DNA from 3 places in the Rhizobium sp. NRK18 genome. Region 3 is predicted to be linked to each of the others. Evidence: predicted binding sites of a transcription regulator. Region 3 holds the regulator's gene; each other region holds the start of a gene.

Evidence for each region. Region 3 encodes LexA, which represses DNA repair genes until DNA is damaged. Its sites were predicted from a motif close to TGTTCNNNNTGTGTTCNG; they were not measured.
Region 1: NN662_RS14810 (PA0069 family radical SAM protein) is a predicted target of LexA. The motif match lies at 1,383-1,400, and genes of this name have one in related genera.
Region 2: NN662_RS16820 (DNA recombination protein RmuC) is a predicted target of LexA. The motif match lies at 1,298-1,315, and genes of this name have one in related genera.

What each region holds. Positions count from the first base shown of each region.
Region 1 covers NZ_JANFMV010000001.1:3,124,329-3,126,593, reverse strand. The annotation lists gene NN662_RS14810 (PA0069 family radical SAM protein) at 159-1,316, opposite strand; gene NN662_RS14805 (glycosyltransferase) at 1,452-1,976, shown strand; gene moaB (molybdenum cofactor biosynthesis protein B) at 1,998-2,265, opposite strand, start outside.
Region 2 covers NZ_JANFMV010000001.1:3,545,031-3,547,295, forward strand. The annotation lists gene NN662_RS16815 (methyl-accepting chemotaxis protein) at 1-1,076, opposite strand, end outside; gene NN662_RS16820 (DNA recombination protein RmuC) at 1,369-2,265, shown strand, end outside.
Region 3 covers NZ_JANFMV010000001.1:2,226,574-2,228,838, reverse strand. The annotation lists gene NN662_RS10395 (ComEC/Rec2 family competence protein) at 1-992, shown strand, start outside; gene lexA (transcriptional repressor LexA) at 986-1,696, opposite strand; gene NN662_RS10385 (ArnT family glycosyltransferase) at 1,842-2,265, opposite strand, start outside.

The DNA.
Region 1 (2,265 bases), 900 kb from region 3:
CTCGATTTCCTGCAAGCCCCCGGATCGGGCTGGGCGTCATATCGCAGCCCGAGGGAGCGTCCCCGCACAAGGGCGGGTGGAACGGGAACGCATCCTGGCGGCATCCGGGGGCTATCCGGGAGGAGAGGCAGGCGGAACCTCCCGGAAAGCTGTAATGTCTAGAGCAGCGACAGCTGCACGCCGCCGCCGTTTGGCGGAACGAACAGGTCATCGCGCAGCGGCATCTGCCGGCGGGCAAGGCCGAGCCGCTTGGTCGCCAGTTCGAAGCGCCGGCTGATCTGCCAGGCATAGGGACCGGCGCCCTTCATCCGCTTCCCGAATTCGGCATCGTAATCCTTGCCGCCGCGCATCGAGCGCACCAGCGACATGACATGACGGTAGCGGTCCGGGTAATGCTGCAGCAGCCAGTCGCGGAAGAGGGGGCTTACCTCCAGCGGCAGGCGCAGCAGCACGTAGCCGGCCTCGCTGGCACCGGCCGCCTTGCCGGAATCGAGCAGGCGCTCGATCTCGTGGTCGTTGAGCGCTGGAATGATCGGCGCCGTCAGGATGCCCGTCGGAATGCCGGCATCCGACAATGCCTTGATCGTCTCCAGCCGCCTGGCCGGCGTTGCCGCGCGCGGCTCCATCGCCCGTGCCAGCTTCCTGTCCAGTGTCGTCACCGAGATCGTCACCTTGGCGAGCCCCTTCTCGGCGAGCTTCGACAGGAGATCGATGTCGCGCATCACCATCGCCGACTTGGTGACGATGCCGACCGGATGGCTGGCGGCCAGCAGCACTTCGAGGATCTGGCGCATGATCCGCCATTCCTTCTCGACCGGCTGATAGGGATCGGTATTGGTGCCGATGGCGATCGCCCGCGGCTTGTAGCCCGGCTTCGAAATCTCGCGCTCCAGAAGCTTGGCGGCATCCGGCTTGGCAAACAGCTTCGATTCGAACTCCACACCCGGAGACAGTCCCATGAAGGCATGCGTCGGCCGGGCGAAACAGTAGATGCAGCCATGTTCGCAACCCCGGTACGGATTGACGGACCGGTCGAAGGGTATGTCGGGGGACTCGTTGCGGGTGATGATGGAACGTGGCTTCTCCACCTGCACGTCGGTCTTGAACGCCGGCAGGTCTTCAAGCGTGCTCCAGCCATCGTCGAAGCTGACGGTCTCGTGCTTCTCGAAGCGGCCGCCGGGGTTCAGTCCGGCGCCACGTCCCTTGCGGCGATCGATGTCGATCCGCAGGCCGGACGTCTTGATCAGCGAATTGGCAATATCAGCCGTATGGGCAGGCGCAAAAGCGTCCTGCCCCGAATGGTACAAGCTTGCCATTGGGACTTCTCCGTTAAGGGAATCTGCTTGTTCCCTCGTCTCTGTTCCAATTGGTAACCGCCGAATGAGAACAAAGCAAGTACATATCGTTATTTTTTTGTGGCATTCGGTTGTGCAGCGCGATATTCATAAACCATGTTGACAGTCATCATGGAATGCCAGGATCAGGAACCGGAATTGGCGCAGACCCTGTCGGTGCTGGTTGCCGGAGCTGTCGAAGGATTGGTGAGCGACGTCGTGGTGCTCGATCGCGGCTCGCAGGACGGGTCGTCCCGGGTCGCGGAAGCCGCAGGCTGCCGTTATCATGAGAACTGGGATCTGGGCGACGTCGTCAGCAAGGCGCGCGGCGAGTGGATATTGCTGCTCGAACCGGGCGCGCGGCCGCAGACGGGCTGGGTCGAGGAGCTCCTGGAATATCTGTCGCTGAACAAGCTGCCGGCCCGTTTCTCCCCATCGCGCAATTACCGCCTGCCGTTCCTCAAGCGATTTCGCCGCGGTCGCAAGCCGCTGGAATACGGCTTCCTCATCCCGAAGCGTCAGGCGTTGGATCTCGTCCGCTCCGGCAAGCATCTGGCCGATGTCGCCGCCAGCGGGAAGGCAAAGACGTTGAGCAGCGAAGTCATCCCCTCATGGGTGGCGCGGGCCGCGCGGGCGGCCTGAGGCGGGCCTGGCGCCGATGCGTCAGCCGCGGCGCAGATGCTCGTCGAGGCGCGGCATGATTTCCACGAAATTGCAGGGCATGTGGCGATAGTCGAGCTGCGCCTTCAGAATGCCGTCCCAGGCATCCTTGCAGGCGCCCGGCGAGCCCGGCAGCACGAAGATGAAGGTGGCGTTCGCCACGCCGCCGGTTGCCCGCGACTGGATCGTCGACGTGCCGATCTTGTCGTAGGAAATGCGGTGGAAGACCTCCGAAAATCCGTCCATGCGCTTTTCGAACAGAGGCTCCAGC
Region 2 (2,265 bases), 1.3 Mb from region 3:
GCTTCACCGGCACGTGCGGCCTCGACGCCGGCATTCAGTGCCAGCAGGTTGGTCTGGAAGGCGATCTCGTCGATGACGCCGATGATCTTGGAGATCTCGTCGGATGATTTCTCGATCTCGCCCATCGCGGTCACTGCCTGCCGCACGACGGTGCCGGAGGTTTCCGCCTCGGTGAGCGCCGCCTTGACCGCGCCGGATGCCTTGGCGGCGCCATCGGCGGTCGTCGTCACGTTCTGCGTCAGCTCATGCAGCGCGGCCGTGCTTTCCTCGAGGCCTGCGGCCTGCTGTTCGGTGCGGTGTGCCAGATCGTCGGCCGATTCGGAGATGCCGGTCGTCTCGCTCAGGATGCGCTCGGCGGCGCTTCTCACCGTGCCGATCGTCTCGCGCAGCCCGTCCAGGGCCTGGTTGTAGTCGACGACCATCTTGGCGAAGTTGCCGGGCAGGCCTTCCGGCAGCCGTGCCTCGAGGTCGCCTTCGGAGAGCGCGTCGAGCGCCTTGGTGAGTTCGGCCAGCGCCGAGGCCTGCTCGGCTTCCGCAATCCGCTTGGCCTCTTCGGCCTCGGCGCGTTCGCGTGCCAGAATGTCGAGATAGACGGAAATGGAATAGTCCATGTCCAGAAGCGCTGCCTTGACCACAGCGCCGATCTCTTCGGCCAGCCGGGAAGACTTGCCCTTGCCGAAGCGGCTCGGCCAGCGCTTGTCGACGAGCGCCTTCACGAGCTGGTCCATGAGGACGGCATAGCCGCCGATGTACCAGCGCGGCTCCAGGCCGATGCGGGCATGGGCGCGACCGACGGCGGTCACACCGTCGACATAGCTCTCGTCATACTTTGCGTCGGCAACGATCGACCAGTGCTCCATCTGGCGCTTCTTGGCACCGGCGACGTGAGCGTCGTTGCGGAAGAAGGCGGCCGTGTGCGGCGTCGTCTTGACCTTGGCGTAGAACGTATCCAGTGCAGGGCCGATCGATTCGCGGATGACCTCGCTGACGTCCTGCAGGCTCTGCCTGGCATTCTGATCGAGGCCCACAAATTGCAGTCTGTCTGCGAGATCGGAATTGCCTGCCTGTCCTGTCATGTCCCATGCTCCGAATTGAAGGCCGTGGCCATCCGGCCCGGACCCGCGTCTGCGTAACATTCAATATCGCGGCGGGTTCTTTAATTTTTGCTAAATTAAATAAATGCTATACAGAACATCACTAGATCTTGGGATTCCCTGAAAACCCAAGGCTGCATTGCGAATATGCGTTCTCCCTTAACGATTGGTTGAGCATCCGGGCGAGATATAGCCCGCAGATTTGTTCACTATTTGATCTCTATCGTCAGGCATGCGATAGTGCGGACCAGACTCACGAGAGCCCTTGACCACCATGCCTCGCCTGAATGCGCTTACCGGACTGGATCCGACCACCGTCATGATCGCGGTCGCCGGCACTGCGGTGCTCGCCGCCCTTTTACTGCTCATGATCATGGTGAGGACACGCGGCAAGGCGATCCGTGAGCAGCAGGCGGCTCGCGCGCAGATGGTGGAACTCTTGCGCAGCCAGACGGAGATGCAGGGACGGCTCGCCGCCATGGCGGACGTCTTCGGCACGCGCCAGCAGGAGCTCAACCACGCCATCGGCCACCGCCTCGACGGCATGGCGCACCGGCTCGGCACGTCGATCAACGAGCAGACGCGGGCGACCGGCGACAATCTGCGCAAGCTGCAGGAACGGCTCGCCGTCATCGACGCGGCACAGAACAATATCCAGACGCTCGCCAAGGACGTCGTCGGGCTGCAGGCGATCCTCTCCAACAAGCAGACGCGCGGCGCCTTCGGTCAGGCGCGCATGGAGGCGATCATCGCCGACGGCCTGCCGATGGGCGGCTATCAGTTTCAGGCGACGCTTTCAAATGGCTCGCGCCCCGACTGCACGGTCACCATGCCGAACGGTGCGCCGGCGCTCGTCATCGATGCGAAGTTTCCGCTGGAAGGCTGGAACGCCATGCGCGATGCGGGCCATCCGGACGACCGCAAGGTGCGCGCCACACAGTTCCGGCGCGATCTCGAGACCCACATCCGCGACATTGCGGAGAAATACCTGATCGCCGGCGAAACGCAGGACATGGCGTTTCTGTTCGTGCCGTCCGAATCGATCTTCGCCAGCATTCACGAGGAGTTCGAGGCCGTCGTGCAGAAGGCCCAGCGCAGCCGGGTGATCATCGTCTCGCCGTCGCTCCTGATGCTGTCGATCCAAGTCATCCAGGCGATGCTGAAAGACCAG
Region 3 (2,265 bases):
TCGTCGCCATGCCGGTCGTCACCTTCGTGGTGATGCCGGCCGGGCTGGTTTCGGTCCTCGCCATGCCGTTCGGTCTCGAAGACTGGCCGCTTCGCCTGATGGGCGTCGGCCTCGACATGGTCATCGCCGTGGCAAAGGAGGTTACCAGCTGGGGCGGCGGCGTGTCGCCCGGCCGCCTGCCGCCCTATGCCTTCGAACTTTCCGTCGCCGGTTTCCTGCTCCTCGTGCTGCTGCGCAGCCGGCTGCGCTATCTCGGTCTGCCGCCAATGGTCGCGGCGGTTGCGTTGATCGCTGTCGGGGCGAAGCCTTCTGTTCCGGCCTTGATCATCAGCGAGGACGGCAGCCTGGGAGCCATGATTGCCGGTGGAGGACTGGAAATGAACCGCGGCCGCCCGCCATCCTTCATCTTCGAGCAATGGCAGCGGGCACTGGCCATGCCGAAAGGCGAGGGGCCGGACATGCTAACGGGAACAGGTCCGGATCCGCCCAAGACTGAGAAAGGCGATCCGGTGCGGTTGCCAACCGCGGCATTGAAAGCCGAGCGCCTGGCGATGGAAGAAGCCTTGAAGCCTGAGAGCAATCGCTTCCATTGCCGGAAAGCCGCATGGTGCGCCGCTCAGTTCATGGCGTCGGATGGACCCGCACTCAGGGTGGTGACAGTGGAGAAGCCCGCTTTTGCCGGGCCCGCCTGTGATATCGCCGATCTGGTCATCGCGCCATTCCGTCTCGGCTTTGATACCTGCCGTTCCGGCGCGGCATTGATCAGCGCGGAAAGGCTGCGGCAAACCGGCTCGATCGAACTGCATGTGCTGCCTGACGGCAACGGCTTCGAGGTGAAAACCGCACTCGGTTCCACCGACCGGCCTTGGACCCGACACCGATACTACGACTGGCGAACAAACAGCTTCGTGAGCCCGGAGGAACCTGCCACCTGGCATCTCGTGCCGCGTTCGCACGATAGGGATGCGGACATGCGTGTCACCGGTCAGTGATAGCGGCGAATGAGGCCGACCAGCTTGCCCTGAACCTTGACCCGGTCCGATGCGAAGATACGCGTTTCGTAGGCCGGGTTGGCGGCTTCCAGCGCGATCGACGCGCCCTTGCGGCGGAAGCGCTTGAGCGTTGCTTCTTCGTCGTCGACGAGAGCGACGACGATCTCGCCCGGATTGGCGCTGCTGACATTCTTGATGATGACGGTATCGCCATCGAGGATGCCGGCCTCGATCATTGAGTCGCCCTTGACCTCCAGAGCGTAGTGCTCGCCGGAGCCCAGCATTTCCATCGGAACCGACAGGCTGTGCGTATTGTTCTGGATGGCGGAGATCGGCACACCGGCAGCAATGCGGCCCATGACCGGGACACTGACGGTGTCGTTGGCCGGTTCCGGCGCCTTGGGGGCGGGAACCGGTTTCGGCTTGCCGAGACTGCCTTCGATGACGCTCGGCGAAAAGCCGCGTCGCGGCTGCAGGCTCGGCGAGTAGGCTTCGGGAAGCTTGATGACTTCCAGCGCACGCGCCCGGTTCGGCAGGCGCCGGATGAAGCCGCGCTCCTCGAGTGCCGTGATCAGCCGGTGAATGCCGGATTTGGACGCGAGATTGAGCGCATCCTTCATCTCGTCGAAGGATGGCGGAACGCCGGATTCCTTCATCCGCTCGTGAATGAAGAGAAGCAGTTCCTGTTGCTTTCGCGTCAGCATGAATCGGCACCTTCCAGAATCATGAAACAAATACAGAACGGACACTATATGTTCCCACTGTGTTCCGCAAGTGCCTAAAATAGCGTGAAGATCCGGGAGTTCGGCGACGCTGGCCGCAAATTTGTCTTTCGTGGAGGTGTCTGCGCTATTGATCCGCAGCGATTGCGATATATGCCTTCTCGGCTTCCCTTGCCTTCGTCTCGGCAAGCGATCCGTTCAAGACAGCACTCAGCAGCACGCGCGGATCGATCTTGCGCCATCCGCCGCTGACCACCTTGATCCGGTAACCCTGGGCAGCCAGTATCTCGGCTTCCTCAGGCTTGAGGGTGACGATAATCGGGTAATTGTCGTCCGGGTCCCTATCGCCCAATTGACTGCGCTGCAGGAACGGGCGTGCGGTTCCGCTGTGGAGGCGCGCTTCCGAGGCGACAATATCCGCTCCGAGAAACAGGACATCGTCCGGCGGGTGGCCGAGCTTCGCCAACTCGTCCGAAATCGGTTTCCCGAGGTCCGGCATGCCGAAGGCGGCAACGACGGGATAGAGCGCGAGAAGGATTGCCATCGGCAGT